2 regions of the Variovorax sp. SRS16 genome follow, and region 2 is predicted to be linked to the other one. Evidence: predicted binding sites of a transcription regulator. Region 2 holds the regulator's gene; the other holds the start of a gene.
What was found. The regulator LexA, encoded in region 2, represses DNA repair genes until DNA is damaged. The targets are predictions, from matches to a motif close to ACTGTATNNNNATACAGT.
Positions count from the first base shown of each region.

Region 1 (7,852 bases), 400 kb from region 2:
AATCCCAGCGGCTGCACGTGACGTCGACCGGTCGCACTTCGACGCCATGGCGCCGCGCGTCCTGCACGAGTTGCGAGGGGCTGTAGAAACCCATCGGCTGCGCATCGAGCATTGCGGCCAGGAAGCACGCAGGTTCGTAGTGCTTGAGCCAGCAGCTCACCGTGACCAGCTTCGCGAAGCTGGCCGCATGGCTTTCGGGAAAGCCGTATTCGCCGAAACCCTGCACCTGCTTGAAGATGGCTTCGGCGAAGGCGGGGTCATAGCCGTTTCTTTTCATGCCACCGACCAATGGCTCGTAGAACTTCTCGACTCCGCCCTTTCGCTTCCACGCGGCCATCGAGCGGCGCAGGCGATCGGCCTGGTCGGGCGTGAACTTGGCCGCGATCATCGCAATCTGCATCACCTGCTCCTGGAAGATCGGGATGCCGAGCGTGCGTCCGAGTGCAGGGATGAGATCCGGATAGGGGTAATCGATCTGGGCGCCCTTGCGCAGCTTCTCGCGGTTCTTGAGATACGGATGCACCATGCCGCCCTGGATCGGACCCGGCCGCACGATCGCCACCTCGATCACGAGGTCCTGGTAGCTGCGCGGCTTGAGGCGCGGCAGCATCGACATCTGCGCCCGGCTCTCGATCTGGAACACGCCGATGGTGTCGGCCTCGCAGATCATGTCGAACATTGCCTGGTCGTCCTTCGGTATCTCGTGCATCTGCAGCGTGCTGGCACGCCAGCTGTTGACGAAATCGAGGCTGCGCCGGATCGCGCTCAGCATGCCGAGCGCGAGCACGTCGACCTTGAGCATGCCCATGGCCTCGAGGTCGTCCTTCTCCCACTGGATGACGGAGCGATCCTTCATCGATGCGTTCTCGACCGGCACCAGGCGCGTGAGCCTGCTCTGCGTGAGCACGAAGCCGCCGACATGCTGGCTCAGGTGGCGCGGAAAGCCCTTGAGCTGCTGCGTGAGCTCGATCCACTGGTGCAGCTTGAGCCGCTCTTCGCGCACGCCCGCACGTGTCATCGCCTCGTCCATGCGTTGATCGAGGATGGCTTCGTCGAACCAGTAGTGATCCTTGGCGAATTCGTCGATCAGCCGCTCGTCGATGCCGAGTGCTTTGCCGACGTCGCGCAAGGCGCTGCGCGAGCGATAGCAGATCACGACGGCGGCGATGGCTGCGCGTTCGCGGCCATACTTCTTGTAGATGTACTGGATGACTTCCTCGCGCCGCTGGTGCTCGAAGTCGACGTCGATGTCGGGCGGCTCGTGGCGTTCGCGGCTCAGGAAACGCTCGAACAGCAGGTGGCCGGTTTCGGGGTCGATCGCGGTGATGCCGAGGCAGAAGCAGACCGCCGAGTTGGCGGAGGAGCCGCGGCCCTGGCAGAGGATGTCCTCGCTCCTGGCGAAGCGCACGATGTCCTCGACCGTCAGGAAGAACATCTCGTAGTGGAGTTCGATGATCAGGTCGAGCTCGTGCTGCACCTGCGTGCGCACCTGCTCGGGAATGCCCTCGGGATATTTGTCGCGCGCACCTTCCCAGGTCTTGCGCACCAGCGTCTGCGCCGGCGTCTCGCCGTTGCCGACGTTTTCCAGCGGGTACTGGTAATGCGCGCGGATCTCGTCGAGCCCGAAGGTGCAGCGGCGCATCACCTCGAGCGTGCGGGCGAGCAGCGCGCGCGGGAAGATGTCGGCCAGCCGCTTGCGTGAACGCAGATGGCGCTCGGCATTGGGCTGCAGCGCGAAGCCGCATTCGCCGACCGGCTTGCCCTCGCGCACGGCGGTGATCACGTCCTGCAGCGGCTTGCGCGAACGCACATGCATGTGCACGTCGCCCGCGGCCACGAGCGGCAGGCCGGTGCGCTCGCCCAGCGCATGCAGCGTGGCGAACCAGAGGTCGTCGTCCCATTCGTTGGGCATCTCGACCAGCAGCCAGGGCGTGTGCCCGAACAGGCCGGCAATGGTTTCCACATCGGCCTGCAGCGACGGCAGGTCGAAGATTCCGCCCGACGACGCGCGGCGCGGCACGAGGAGGATCTCGCAGTGGCGCAGCGAGGCGATGTCGCTGTCTTCGAGGCTCACGTGGTAGTCGCCCTTGGGCGCGCGGGTGCGCGCGGCAGTGATGAATTCGCACAGGTTGCCCCAGCCTTCGAGGTCGTGTGCGATCGCGACCAGTCGGAAGCGCTCGAACATGAACTCGCTGCCGTACAGCACGCGAAAGTCCGGGTTGCGCGGATGCGGCGGCAGGTCGGGATTTTCGCGGTCCTGCTCGTCGAGCAGTTCGAGGTAGTCCTTGAGCCCCGTGTGGGCGCGCACCACGCCGGCGACCGAGCATTCGTCGGTGATCGCGAGCGCCGCGTAGCCCAGCTCGTAGGCGAGCGCCACGAGTTCCTCGGGCGCCGATGCGCCGCGCTGGAAGCTGAAGTTGGAAACGCAGTGCAGTTCGGCATAGTCCGGCAGTTCGCGCACCGGCTTCGCGGCCGCCGGCAGCACATGCACCTTCGACATGCGGGCGCGCAGTTGCTTGTCGCTGAGCTCAGGCATAGAGGCCCTGCAGGTACCAGCGCACTTCGTCCGATGCGAAGCAGGCCGAGGGCCGCTCGCGGTAGATCCACACGAGGCCGGCTTTCGGGCTTTCGGCGATGTAGTAGTCGCGCACGGCCGGCCGGCCATCGGCCCACCAGCCGGCTTCCAGCCGCTGCGGCCCGACCAGCCTGCGCAACGCCCCCTGGTAGCAGGGGTACTCGCCCTGCATCTCCAACTGCAGCGGCTCGCGCAACAGCCATGAAGGGTAAGGCGGCTCCGGCCGCGAAGGCGGCGACGGGGCATCGGTTCGCTTCGCATGCAAGGCCGGCTGCCATGCCTGCCGATGCTCCGGCCGGTGATCGGCCCGTGCGACCGCGCTCAGCACCTGCCCTGCGCCGAGCCGCGCGCTGAGCCGCTCGACCAGTTCGTGCAGCTTGTCGCCCTTGCGGTTGTCCTCGGGCAGGAAGCTCGTGCTCGCGCCGGCCCACGGCGTGGTTTCGAGCGAGCGCAGGCGCAGCCAGCTGGCCGGCGCCGCCAGCCAGGTGAGCGCGAGCCGCTCGGCCATCAGTCGGCGCAGGTGCGCCATGTCCTGCGTGGGCTCGGCCGTGCGCACGATGATCTGCTGGTGCGGCGGCAGGTCGACGCCTTCCAGGCGCTTCAGGTCCAGCGTCCATTGCAGCTCGACCGCGACCGCGCCGCGCTGCCGCGCGCGCAGCCAGATCTGCAGCGCGGCCAGCAGGCGGTTGGCCGACCACATCAGCTCGGGCGCACCTTCGGCCAGGGCGGGCAGCTCGATCTTCTGCTCGAAGACATCGGGCAGCGTGAGCCAGCGATGGCTTTCGGGCTGCAGGCCATAGGCCGCATCGAGCGCCGCGCGCAATTCCTTGCCGAAGCGGCGCGTGAGCCCGGCGCGCGGCAGCGCCGCCACCTCGCCCCAGGTGCGGCAGCCCAGGTGCACCAGCACGTCGAGGTGATCGTGCGCCGCGCTCAGGGTGTCGAGCGGCAGGCCGCAGGGCAGCTCGGCAGGCGGCGTCTCGCCGCGCGCGAACAGACGCAGCCGTGCGAGCGCGATCAGGCTGGTCGCGCCCTGGGCCTGCTGCACGCGCACCGGCGCTGCCGGGTTCGTGCCCGCAATCAGGCGCATCAGCGCCAGACGGCCGCCCCACAGCCGCTCGCAGGCCGAGACTTCGAGCAGCAGCGCCTCGTCGACCCAGGCGACGCGCGGCGTGAAGCCCAGCGCCCACCAGCCCAATGCTTCGGGAGTCGGCAGGACGGCATCGCCCTCAGGCAGCCACCGCAAGGCGATCCAGTGCATGCGCTCCTCCTTTCCATGCCTCGATGCGCACCACCGTGGCCGTGCCGGCGGCCGGTTCGACGCCCTCCTGCTGCTGCCGCAGCTTGCGCCGCAACTGGCTGCCCGCGAGCAGCGCCGCCATGCGCTCGCTGCGCGCAGGCAACTGCACCGGCGAGGCCAGCGGCGGGCCGCGGCGCTTGAGGATGCGGATGTCGATCTGCGTGCGGTCCTGCTCGCAGGTGGCCAGCTGCAGGCGCAGGCGTGCCGGGGAGGTCGAATACGCCGCGCTCTCGGGCCGGAACACGAACAGCAGCGCGTCGTGCTGCGCCGCCGCGAGCTGCAGCCGCCGCAATTCGCCCACGCGCGCCTGCGGCAGCCAGGCCAGCACGGCGGCGATGTCGGCACAGCGAAGCGCCTGCTCGCAGGCCCAGAGCCGCGCAGCGGGTGCCTCGCTGCGCACCCACAGCAGCGCCTCGACCGGCAGGCCGTGCGCCGCCAGTGCCGGACCGAAGGGTTCGTGCGGCGCGCCGATCAGCGCCACCGGCCCGGTGCTGCCCTGCACCGCCTGCGCCAGCGCGGGCAGCAGCAGTTGCCAGGCATGCGCCTCGGGCGCGGTCTGCAGCAGTTCGGTCAACGCGCCGACCGGCCAGCCGCCGCCGGGCAACTGCGCATCGAGCGCGGCATGGCCGGTGCCGATGACCTGCGCGTCGGACAGGCCCAGCTCGTCGCCGCACCAGACGTGGTGGCGGGCGGCAGGGGAAAAGGAGTCGAAGGAAGGGAGGCCCATGATGGATTGGATGACTGTATTTTTATACAGCATTCTCTGCCTCGCATCGCGCTTTTTCTTTATCCCTCCTACATGCCTTTCAGAATCGCCGTGATCAATTTATATCCACTTGGATATAATTCATGAAGCCGATCTGCTTGCTCGGCGACTCCCTTCAATGCCTGAAAGACTTTCCATCGGATGTCCGACAAGATGCAACCCAGGCCACGTCGAGGCAGCACATCGAGACGGCACGACGCCGCTTCCAGCAAATGATCAAGGAGTGCACATGAACCCTGCTCATACTCATGCCAGCGTCTGGGATGCCATCGCCGACACGCCGGAACAGGCGGCCAATCTCAGGGCGCGCGCGGAACTGATGCAGAAAATCGCCGCCATCGTCAAGGAGAGCGGCTGGACCCAGACCCAGGCCGCAACGCGCTGCGGCATTACGCAACCCCGGATGAACGACCTGTTGCGAGGCCGCGTGTCGCGTTTCTCGCTCGATGCGCTGGTCAACATCGCGACGGCCATCGGGCGTCGCGTTCATGTCGAACTGACGATGGACTGAGACGCGACATGGGAGCCGCAACCCATGAGGGCGTCACGCGCGCCCGGTTTCTGCGCTTCGGCGTCGGTCTGTCGATCTGCACTGCCCTGCCTCCGCTCGCCTTCTCCCAGCCACGGACGGAAACGAAGATGAACACCCGCCCCATCCCCTCCACCCACGAGCTTTTGCCCGTCATCGGCTGCGGCACCTGGATCGGCTTCGACGTCGCGCCCGGCAGCGCCGAATACCAGCGCCTGCCCGGCGTGCTCGACGCGCTGTTCGCCGCCGGCGGCAAGCTGATCGACAGCTCGCCGATGTACGGCCGCGCCGAAGCGATCACCGGCGATCTGCTGGCCGCATCGAAGCAGCGCGAGCGCGCCTTCCTCGCCACCAAGGTCTGGACCAGCGGCCGCGAGGCCGGCATCGCGCAGATGGAGCAGTCCTTCCAGCGCCTGCGCGCCGAGCGCATCGACCTGATGCAGGTGCACAACCTGGTCGACTGGCGCACCCACCTCAAGACCCTGCGCGGCTGGCAGGACCAGGGCCGCGTGCGCTACATCGGCATCACGCACTACACGTCATCGGCCTATGCCGAAGTCGAAGCGGTGCTGCGTGCCGAGAAGCTCGACTTCCTGCAGATCAACTACTCGCTCGATGCGCGCGAGGCCGGACAGCGCCTGCTGCCGCTCGCGGCCGAACGCGGCGTCGCGGTCATCGTCAACCTGCCCTTCGGCGGCGGCGGCCTGCTGCGCCGCTGGCGCGACAAGCCATTGCCCGGCTGGGCCGCGGAGATCGGCTGCACGAGCTGGGCGCAGGTGCTGCTGAAGTTCGTGCTGAGCGCGCCGGCCGTGACCTGCACGATTCCCGGCACCGGAAGCCCCGAGCACATGACCGACAACGCGGCAGCCGGCACCGGCCCGATGCCCGACGCGGCCTTCTGGCAGCGGCACGCCGCCTCACTGGCCGCTTAGGCGTCCGGCCCCCGGCTTCAGCTCTGCTGCAGTCCGAGCTTGTATTCGATGCTGTTCACCAGCCCGACCAGACGCGGCCCGAGGTTCGTCTCCAGGTACTTCCTGTCCGTCGAATAGCTGGGCACTGTCGCGTTGAAGGCGAGCGACATGCCGTTGACCCGCCCGCGCATCGGCACGGCCACGGCGGCGAGCGTCGGCCGCCAGTCGGTCGAGACGATGCAAAAGCCGAGCGACTTGATTTCGTCGAAGGCCAGATCCAGCGCCGGACCGAACTTGTCCCATTCCTCGGGATAGGCTTTCTGGAGCTGCTTGAGGAGGATGGCGCGATCCGGCGCCTCCTGCGCATACAGCAGCGCCCGACCGATGGCCGTGCGCAAAAAGGGCCGCGTCGAGCCGATGTCGGGCTTGGTGTCGTTCGTGTCCTGCCCCTGGACAGTTTCCAGGTAAACGACCTGCAGCCGATCCCTGGTTCCCATCGACACGGGACCGCGTGCATAGCGCGCCAGTTCGAGCATGGCTGGGCCCGCCACCTGTCGAATGGTCAATTGCGACAGCAGCGGATAGCCGAGCGAGAGAACGGCGGGCCCGAGGGAGTACCGGCCGGTCCGCGTATCGCGTCGAAGGTAGCCCAGGCCCACCAGGGTGAAGGTCAGCCTCGACACCGTGGGCCGTGCCATGCCCAGTTGCTCCGCGATTTCCTTGTTGCCGAGCGTCGCCGCGCCGCTGCCGAAGCAGCCGAGCACCGCCAGGCCATTGGCCAGCGTGGACGCGAATTGGGGATGAGCGACCAGATCCGCGGCGTCCGGGAAGTCGGGACTGGGTCGATCGGCCAAACGAGGTCTCCATCCAAAACGGTGATTGACATTCTATCGAACCGCTCAGACAATTTCATTCCACTATTTTGACGATAAATCAATATAACGAATCTCTCATCACCATGATCGAAGAAACCGGCCCCACCTTTCCCAGCGCCCTTCGCGGTCGTCCCCTGTTCTCGTTCGTGGTGGTCGCCGACACGCACGTCAACGAAAGCGATGGCGTGTCCAGTTCGCCCTACGAAACCAACCGCCTGGCGAATGCGCGCGCCCGGCGCGTCTTCCTGGACATCGCGGCCATGGATCCACCCCCGAGCTTCGTCGTGCACCTCGGCGACATCGTTCATCCGGTGCCGTCCCTGCCGACCTTCGACGAGGCGGTGCGTTGTTTCAAGGACATCGCGGCACCGGTCAAGGTCCCGGTCCATCTCGCGCCGGGCAACCACGACGTCGGCGACAAACGCGTGGACTGGATGCCGGCCGACCAGGTCTGCGAGTCCTTCCTGAAGACGTACCGCGCGGCCTTCGGTGCCGACTACCACGCCTTCGACGAAGGCGGACTGCGTTTCATCGTCATCAACTCGCTGCTTCTCAACTCGGGGCTGCCCGACGAGGAACGCCAGAAGCTCTGGCTCGAAGACGAGATCGAACGCGCCGCCGACAAGCGCGTGTTTCTCTTCATGCACTACCCGCCCTACATTCATTCACGCAGCGAGCGCGGCAACTACGACAACGTCGACGAGCCGGGCCGGTCCTGGCTGCTGGGACTGATGCAACGGCCGCAGGTCGAGGCCGTGTTCGCGGGCCACGTCCACAACTTCTGGTACGAACGCGTGGGCAACGCCGAGTTCTACATGCTGCCTTCGACCGCCTTCCTGCGCCACGATTTTTCGGAGTTCTACAAGGTCGCGCCGAGCGTCGAGTTCGGCCGCGGCGAC
Region 1 covers NZ_LR594666.1:2,169,028-2,176,879, reverse strand. The annotation lists gene E5P2_RS10545 (error-prone DNA polymerase) at 1-2,536, opposite strand, end outside; gene E5P2_RS10540 (DNA polymerase Y family protein) at 2,529-3,833, opposite strand; gene imuA (translesion DNA synthesis-associated protein ImuA) at 3,802-4,599, opposite strand; gene E5P2_RS10530 (helix-turn-helix domain-containing protein) at 4,868-5,149, shown strand; gene E5P2_RS10525 (aldo/keto reductase) at 5,158-6,099, shown strand; gene E5P2_RS10520 (IclR family transcriptional regulator) at 6,117-6,932, opposite strand; gene E5P2_RS10515 (metallophosphoesterase family protein) at 7,037-7,852, shown strand, end outside.
Region 1: a site for LexA is predicted at 4,613-4,630, ahead of imuA (translesion DNA synthesis-associated protein ImuA). Genes of this name have one in related genera too.

Region 2 (7,852 bases):
GCCGTCAGGCGCTGGGCGGTGATGACGCTGGGCCGGTAGCGCGGCTCCTCGTAGTACTGGCGGTAGATCGATTCCATCACCGGATGCGAGACATCGAGCGCCGTGAGGTCGAGCAGTTCGAACGGGCCGAGGCGGAATCCGGCCTGGTCCTTGAGGATGCGATCGATGGTGGCGAAATCCGCGACACCTTCGCCGACGATGCGCAGGGCCTCGGTGCCGTAGCCGCGTCCCGCGTGGTTGACGATGAAGCCGGGCGTGTCCTTCGCCTGGACCGCGGTGTGGCCCATCTGCGCAGCGTAGCCGGCGAGTTGCCGGCAGACCTCCGGGTCGGTCTTGAAGCCGGCCACGACTTCGACCACCTTCATCAGCGGGACCGGGTTGAAGAAGTGGAACCCGGCCATGCGCCCGGGATGCGCCAGCGCCGCCGCGATCGCGGTGACCGACAGCGACGAGGTGTTGGTCACCAGCGTGGCCGTGGGCGCCACCACGCTTTCGAGCTCGAGGAACAGCTTGCGTTTGACCTCCAGATCCTCGATGACGGCCTCGATCACCAGATCGCAGCCGGCGAGGGCCTGCAGCGATTCGACGGCGTGCACCCGCGCGGACAAGGCCTCGCGCTGTGCCGCATCGAGCTTGCCCTTGTCGGCCATTTTTTGCCATTGCGCGAGGAGAGCGTCGCGTCCACGCGACGCTGCACCTGCAAAGCTGTCGAGCAGGAAAACCTGGCTTCCGGCCTGTGCTGCAATCTGGGCAATACCGCGCCCCATGGCGCCAGCGCCGATAACACCTATGTTGGAAAAGTTCACAGTCATTTGATAATTGTCCCTCGGTGAATGAATAGACCTGACCCTCGTGTCAGAATGTGTCAACTTTTGATTGCCTTTCGCACCCCCGCTTATTTTGCAATTCCCACGCCTTGCGACGGTCCTGGTCCTCCTGGGATTCGCCATTGAATCATCCGCCTTGACGATCGGTCGGCCCCAGGGGTCTACCTGGATCGGCAAGCCGCTTGACATGGCGATCCCGCTTTCGCTCGATGCCGCCGACTCGGGGGATTCCCTGTGTCTGGGTGCCGATGTCGTGCAGGGCGATACGCCCATGGCCGATGGACGTGTGACTGTAGCGCTTGAACCAGGCTCAGGTCCGAGCAACCCGCGCATGCGCATCCGTTCCCGAGCGCCGGTTGAAGAGCCCGTGGTCACGGTGACGGTGCGTGCGGGCTGCGACATGAAGTCCACCCGTGTCTTCGTGCTGCTCGCCGACGTGCCAGCGGATGTCGCCTTGCCGGGTGTTTCTTCGTCGGGTCCGCAGGCATCGTCCGATAGGTCGCAGGAGGCCGCGCGTGGGTCATCGTTCGGCGAGGAGAACGGGACGTCGTCGAACCTGCCTCGGGGACGGCGCAGCAGCTCGTCCGCGGCCGTTGCGCGAGCGCGTGATCCCAACGCGCTGCCGCCGCGCCGCCGTCCTGCACCGGTGCCGCATCGGGTCGTGGTCGCGCAAGCACCGGCCGCGCCACGTGCCGCTGCGCCGACGCCGCAATCGGCCGCCGAGCCGAAGCACGAGGTGGTGACTGGCGCACCCCGTCTTCAGCTGGAGCCGATGGAGCCCGTTCCCGCCGTGGAGGCGGGCCTCAAGACTTCTTCGCAACTTGCGGCGGGGCCGGCCGCCGAAGATCCGGCCCGGCGCGCCGAGGCAGCGAGCCAATGGCGTGCCATGACGGGCAGCGGATCCGAAACCGCCGAGCGCGACGCGCAACGCATGCAGACGCTGGAGGCCACCCTGGCGACCTTGCGTCAACAGACTGCCCAGAACCAGCGTACCCTGCTCGCAGTGCAAAGCGAACTTGCCGAGGCGCGCGAGAGCCGCTATCGCAATCCGCTCGTCTATGCGCTGATCTTTCTCTTGCTGCTCGCTCTGCTGGCCATCTTTATGTTGTGGCGCCTGGCACGACGGGCTGCGGCACCTGCCTGGTGGGGCGAAGCGTCACTGCGCAAAGAGGAGCCGCCGACTCGGTCGAATCCGCGCAGCGTTTCGTTCGACGACGAACTCGATTCGGATGCCGACCAGGATCCGGCGTCTGCACGTCGCAGCGCCAATTCCACCACCTTCGGTGCCGCGCCTTTCGCTGCGCTGGAGCCCGACGAGGACAGCGGCTTCGACGAACCGATACCGCATCCGGCGCGTACGCCCGATGGCGCGCCGGTGCGGCCTGTCAACACCGAAGAGCTGTTCGACGTGCAGCAGCAGTCGGACTTCTTTCTCTCGCTGGGCCAGCATGACCAGGCGATCGCGGTGCTGCGCGAGCACATCGCCGCCAATCCCGGCACGAGCGCCTTGGCATACCTCGACCTCCTGCGGATCTTCCACTCGCTGGGACGCCAGGAAGACTATGCGCGGCTGGCCGAGGAATTCGAACGTGCGTTCAATGCCGACGTGCCCGTGTTCGAGAAGTTCACCGACACGGGCAGAGGGCTCGAGCACTACCGCAGTGCCCTGGCGCGCATCGAGTCGCAGTGGCCGGCGCCAGGCACCCTGGCCCTTATCGAGGAACTGGTGTTCCGCAAGCCCGGTTCGCACGAAGAAGACGCCTTCGACCTTGCCGCCTACCAGGAGCTGCTGCTGCTGTATTCGGTGGCCAAGGAAGTGATCGATCCGGACAGTGCGCCGCCCGCACCGGTCACGCCGCATTCGTTCCTCGATACCTATGCGCACGACCAGCAACCGACGGCCTCGGCGCCTGTCGAGCCCGAGAGTCCGCCCGAGCCCGTGACGGATGGGCCGACGCTGCCGGCATCGATCTATGGCGCGATCGACCACGGCCTGCAGCACGATACGGTCCTGGTTCCGGATGCGCCGGTGGCGGCGCCGGGCCCGGTTCATGGCGCGTCGCACAGTGCAGCTGTCGGCGAGATGGATCTTGCGGAATTCGACAGGACGGCTTACGAGACCATTGCGGCGCCGATGGAAACGCCCAAGCCGGTACCGCCGATCGACCCGAATGTGATCGACTTCGAACTGTTCGATCCGACCACCGAAGCGGAAATCGCACCGCGGCCCGTCAAACGCTGAGCGCTGCACCGCGCGCCAGCTGTGCGCGGTCCACCGCCACGCTGAGCGCCAGCGCCAACAGCATCGTCACGAGGCCGACCCAGCTCATCCAGCTGGCGGCCTCATGGGCCAGCAGCCAGCCGCCCGCGGCGGCGCCGACGGCCTGCCCCACGTAGATGCCGGAACTGTTCAGCGCGACCGAGCCCGGCGCCAGGACCGGCGCGAGCGAAACCAGTCGCGCCTGCTGCGCCGAATTGGCCGCGAAGCAGCCCAAGCCCCAGGGCACCAGGATCAACGCCAGCCATCCGAGCGTGATTCCGAGCGGCCACAGAAGCAGGCTCACGCCGATCAGCACCGTGGTGATCAACACCATGCGCGACGCGCCGATGCGGTCGATGTAACGGCTCACCAGCACGTTGCCCGCGAGACCGCAGATGCCGAACCAGCCCCAGACGAGGCCCAGTTCGCTTGCGTTCGCGCCCAGGGTCTGCCGGAGAACGGGCGCGAAATAGCTGAACAGGACAAATTGCCCTGCACCTTGCAGGGCAGTGACGGACACGACGCCCATCAGCAAGGGATTCCTGAGCACGCGTCCCCAGGCCTCGCGCGACAACGCGGCGGGGCGGATGCCGGCCGGAAGCCGGGACCAGATCCCGTATGCGCTCAGCACGGAAAGAAACGCGATCGCCGCGAAGGCCGTCCGCCACCCGAAGTGGCCGCCGATGACCGCGCCGATCGGCAAGCCCAGCACCGAGGCCACGGACCAACCCAGAAAGACGAAGGTGACGGCACGGCCTCGCTGTTCGGCGGGCACCAGCATGCCGATACACGCGGCCGCTTGCGCGGTGAAGATGGCAGGCGCGACGACCGTGAGCATGCGCACCGCCAGCAGGCCGCCGAAGTTGGGCATCAGCATGGCGAGTAAATGCCCTGCGGCATACCACAGCATCGTGCAGCTCAGCAGGATGCGGCGGTCCCACCCCGCGACCACGGCAGCCAGCAGGGGTGCGCCCAGGCACATCACGATCGCTGCTGCGGTGATCAGCTGGCCGGCGGTCGCGGGGCTGACCTCCAGCGAGGTGCTGAGTTCATTGAGCGTGCCGGGCACCACCATCACGCCCGTGCCGATCACGAAGTTACCCGCCAGCAGCGCCCACGATGCAGCCGGCAATGCGGGCTGCTTCAACGACGGACCTGCAGCGCGCCGGGATTGACGATGTTGGTGGGGTTGCCCTTGATGAAGCTGACGACGTTGTCGAAGGCCTGGCCGAAGTACATCTCGTAGCTGTCCTGCTCGACGTAGCCGATGTGCGGCGTGCAGATGCAGTTCTCCAGCCGCAGCAGCGCGTGGCCTTGCAGCGGCGGTTCGCTCTCGAACACATCGATCGCCGCCAGTCCGGGCCGGCCGCGATTGAGCGCGGCGAGCAGGGCATCCTGTTCGACCAGTTCCGCCCGCGAGGTGTTGACGAAGAGTGCGGTCGGCTTCATGCGCGACAGATCTTCCAGCGTCACCAGCCCGCGCGTGTCGTCCGTCAGGCGCAGATGGATCGACAGCACGTCGGCAGCCATGAAGAAGGCGTCCCGGTTGGGGGCCACCTGCAGGCCGTCGGACCTCGCCTTGGCGCAGCTTTCTTCGCGGCCCCAAATCACCACCTGCATCCCGAAGGCCTGTCCGTAGCGGGCGACCAATTGGCCGATGCGGCCGTAGCCCCAGATGCAGAGGGTCTTGCCCTTCAGCACCGAGCCGAGCCCGAAGTTGGGCGGCATCGAGGCCGACTTGAGGCCCGACTGCTGCCACGCGCCGTGCTTGAGGTTGCTGATGTACTGCGGCAGGCGGCGCATCGCGGCCATGATGAGCGCCCAGGTGAGCTCTGCAGGTGCCAACGGCGAACCCGTGCCTTCGGCCACCGCAATGCCTTGCTCGGTGCAGGCGTGCACATCGATGTGTGCGCCGACGCGCCCTGTCTGCGAGATCAGCTTGAGCTTGGGCAGCTTCTCGATCAGCTGACGGGACACCTGGGTGCGTTCGCGGTTCAGCACGATCACGTCGGCGTCCTTGAGCCGGATCGAGAGCTGTCCGATGCCCTTGACCGTATTGGTATAGACCTTGGCTGCGTACGCATCGAGCTTGGCGGCGCAGCGCAACTTGCGCACCGCGTCCTGATAGTCGTCGAGGATCACAATGTTCATGGCGTGCCATTGTGCCTCGCGTTGCCAACGCGCCGTGTCGGCGCGTGGCTGGACACGGTTCGGCCGGATGCGCGTGCGGCTAGGTCATCGCCTCGGCGAACGCCCGCGGCGCGGGTCTGGAACCTGCGCCGGCGACAGGCCGCTCCGTGTCAATGCAGTCCGGCTGCTCGTGGTGTTGCGTCCGCGGCCTCCAGGGCGGCCAGCCGATCGAGCTCGGCGCAGACGTCGACCATGCGGCCGGAAATCAACACGCGACTGGCACGCCGGCCGGATTGCTGGGCGTCGACCGTGCGCACGACGCGCAAGGGACGCATCGGCGCTGGCACTTCGGCCTGCGCGGCTGCGCCGGGGTGCACCGCGCAGCTGGGCCGAACACTCACGTACCGCAGGCCAGCCGAAGCGGTGCGGCGCGATCGACGAGCCGGCATCCAGCGGCTCGCCAGCGATTGCAGTGGCGTGAAAAAATCAGCAATGCTGAGAAGAGCGATTCCCATGTGAACTCCAGAAAATCAGAGGTTGAACACAGGCAGGATTGCTTTCATCGGCTTCGACAGGGTGATGGCCTTCGCCATACGCCCGCCACCTGTCGCGGCCGGGATCTTCATGCATGCGGCTGCATGCGATGACTGCCGCAGCTACATCAGCATCGTGTTGCGGATCAGGCCGACTGCAAGGCCTTCAATTTCGAAGGGCTCGCCGGGCTGAACCACGATGGTGGGGTAATCGGGATTTTCCGCATGCAGTTCGATGACCTGCTTATTGCGCTTGAGGCGCTTGACCGTCACCTCATCGCCCAGCCGTGCCACCACGATCTGCCCGTTGCGGGCTTCCTTGGTGGCCTGGACGGCAAGCAGATCGCCGTCCATGATGCCGGCGTCGCGCATGGACATGCCGCGCACCTTGAGGAGGTAGTCGGGCTGGCGCTGGAACAGCGTGTTTTCCACGTAATAGGTTTGATCGACGTGTTCTTGCGCAAGGATGGGCGAGCCTGCGGCCACACGGCCGATCAGCGGCAGCGCCAACTGGGCCATGCCGGGGAGGGACAGGGAGAACTGGTTGTTGCGGGATTCGTTGAGGGAGCGCAGCGCATCGCCCTTGAGGCGGATGCCGCGCGAAGTGCCACTCACGAGTTCGATGACACCCTTGCGGGCCAGCGCTTGAAGATGCTCTTCGGCTGCATTGGCCGACTTGAAGCCGAGCTCGGCGGCAATCTCGGCGCGAGTGGGCGGAGCGCCGGTGCGCGCGATGGCACTCTGGATGAGGTCGAGGATCTGCTGCTGACGGGCGGTAAGCTTGACGGCAAACTGCATGAATGACTCCTTGCGGCACTGGCTGAATATCCAGTACCTGTATTTTTAACCAGTTTCAGAAAGTTGGCAAGCCATGGCCCAGGACATTCGAGACGGCCGGCGCCGCGTGATCGTGTTGGGGACGGGCGGCACCATCGCCGGAAGGGCGGCGGCGCCCGGTGACAACATCGGCTATGCCGCCGGCCAGGTGGGCGTGTCGGATCTGCTGAGCGGCATCGAGGCGCCGGACGGAATTTCATTGTTGGCGGAGCAGGTCGCGCAGATCGACAGCAAGGACATGACGTCGGTGGTCTGGCGCGAGCTCGCCCTGCGCTGCGCTCACTGGCTCGCCGCGCCCGACGTGGCGGGCATCGTCATCACGCATGGCACCGACACGCTGGAAGAGACGGCGTTCTTCCTGCAATCGGTGCTATTGCCGCACAAGCCCGTGGTTCTGACCTGCGCGATGCGGCCGGCCACCGCCCTGGCACCCGACGGACCGCAGAACATGCGCGATGCCCTCGTGGTCGCTGCGATGCCAGGTGCACACGGCGTCGTGGCCGTGTGTGCAGGGACCGTGCACAGCGCGTTCGATGTGCGCAAGGTCCACACCTATCGGCTCGATGCATTCGATTCCGGTGACGCGGGCCCGTTGGGCTATGTCGAGGAAGGCCTTGTGCGGCTCCACAGAAGCTGGCCCGGCGCGGCCGCCGATGTCGCCTCAGGCCTGTTCGAACGGATGATCGAAGCGCGGACATGGCCTCGGGTCGAGATCCTGGTGAGCCACGCAGAGGCGCGCGGGAGCATCGTCGATTCACTGCTCCAGGAGCGTCGGCTCGGTGCGGCAGAGCCGGTACAAGGCCTGGTGTTCGCGGCCACCGGCAACGGCACGCTTCACCATGCGCTCGAAGAGGCAGCGCTTCGGGCGCAATCCGCCGGTGTGGCCGTGGTGCGTGCGACGCGATGCGCGCAGGGGCGCATCCTGCCGAAAGCCGGCGAAGCGGAATCGATACCCAGCGCCGGCGCCTTGACGCCGGTGAAGGCGCGCATCGCCCTCATGCTGGAACTCCTGGGCAGCCCATCGACCGCCTGAGAGAACCGGAATGTTCGCGCGAAGGGGCCGATCAGCTGCTCAACGCCGTGAGCGCGCGCTGAGTGATCTCATCGACCGTGCCCACACCGCTGATGGCGCGGTACTTCGGCGCCGCAGCCGGCTCGGCCTTGGCCCATGCCGCGTAATAGTCGACCAGGGGACGCGTCTGCTGGCTATAGACCTCGAGGCGCTTGCGCACGGTGGCTTCCTTGTCGTCCTCGCGCTGGACCAG
Region 2 covers NZ_LR594666.1:2,571,843-2,579,694, forward strand. The annotation lists gene E5P2_RS12440 (3-hydroxyacyl-CoA dehydrogenase) at 1-812, opposite strand, end outside; gene E5P2_RS12445 (tetratricopeptide repeat protein) at 1,159-3,069, shown strand; gene E5P2_RS12450 (MFS transporter) at 3,059-4,219, opposite strand; gene E5P2_RS12455 (D-2-hydroxyacid dehydrogenase family protein) at 4,231-5,238, opposite strand; gene E5P2_RS12460 (hypothetical protein) at 5,388-5,732, opposite strand; gene lexA (transcriptional repressor LexA) at 5,874-6,548, opposite strand; gene E5P2_RS12470 (asparaginase) at 6,622-7,620, shown strand; gene adk (adenylate kinase) at 7,652-7,852, opposite strand, start outside.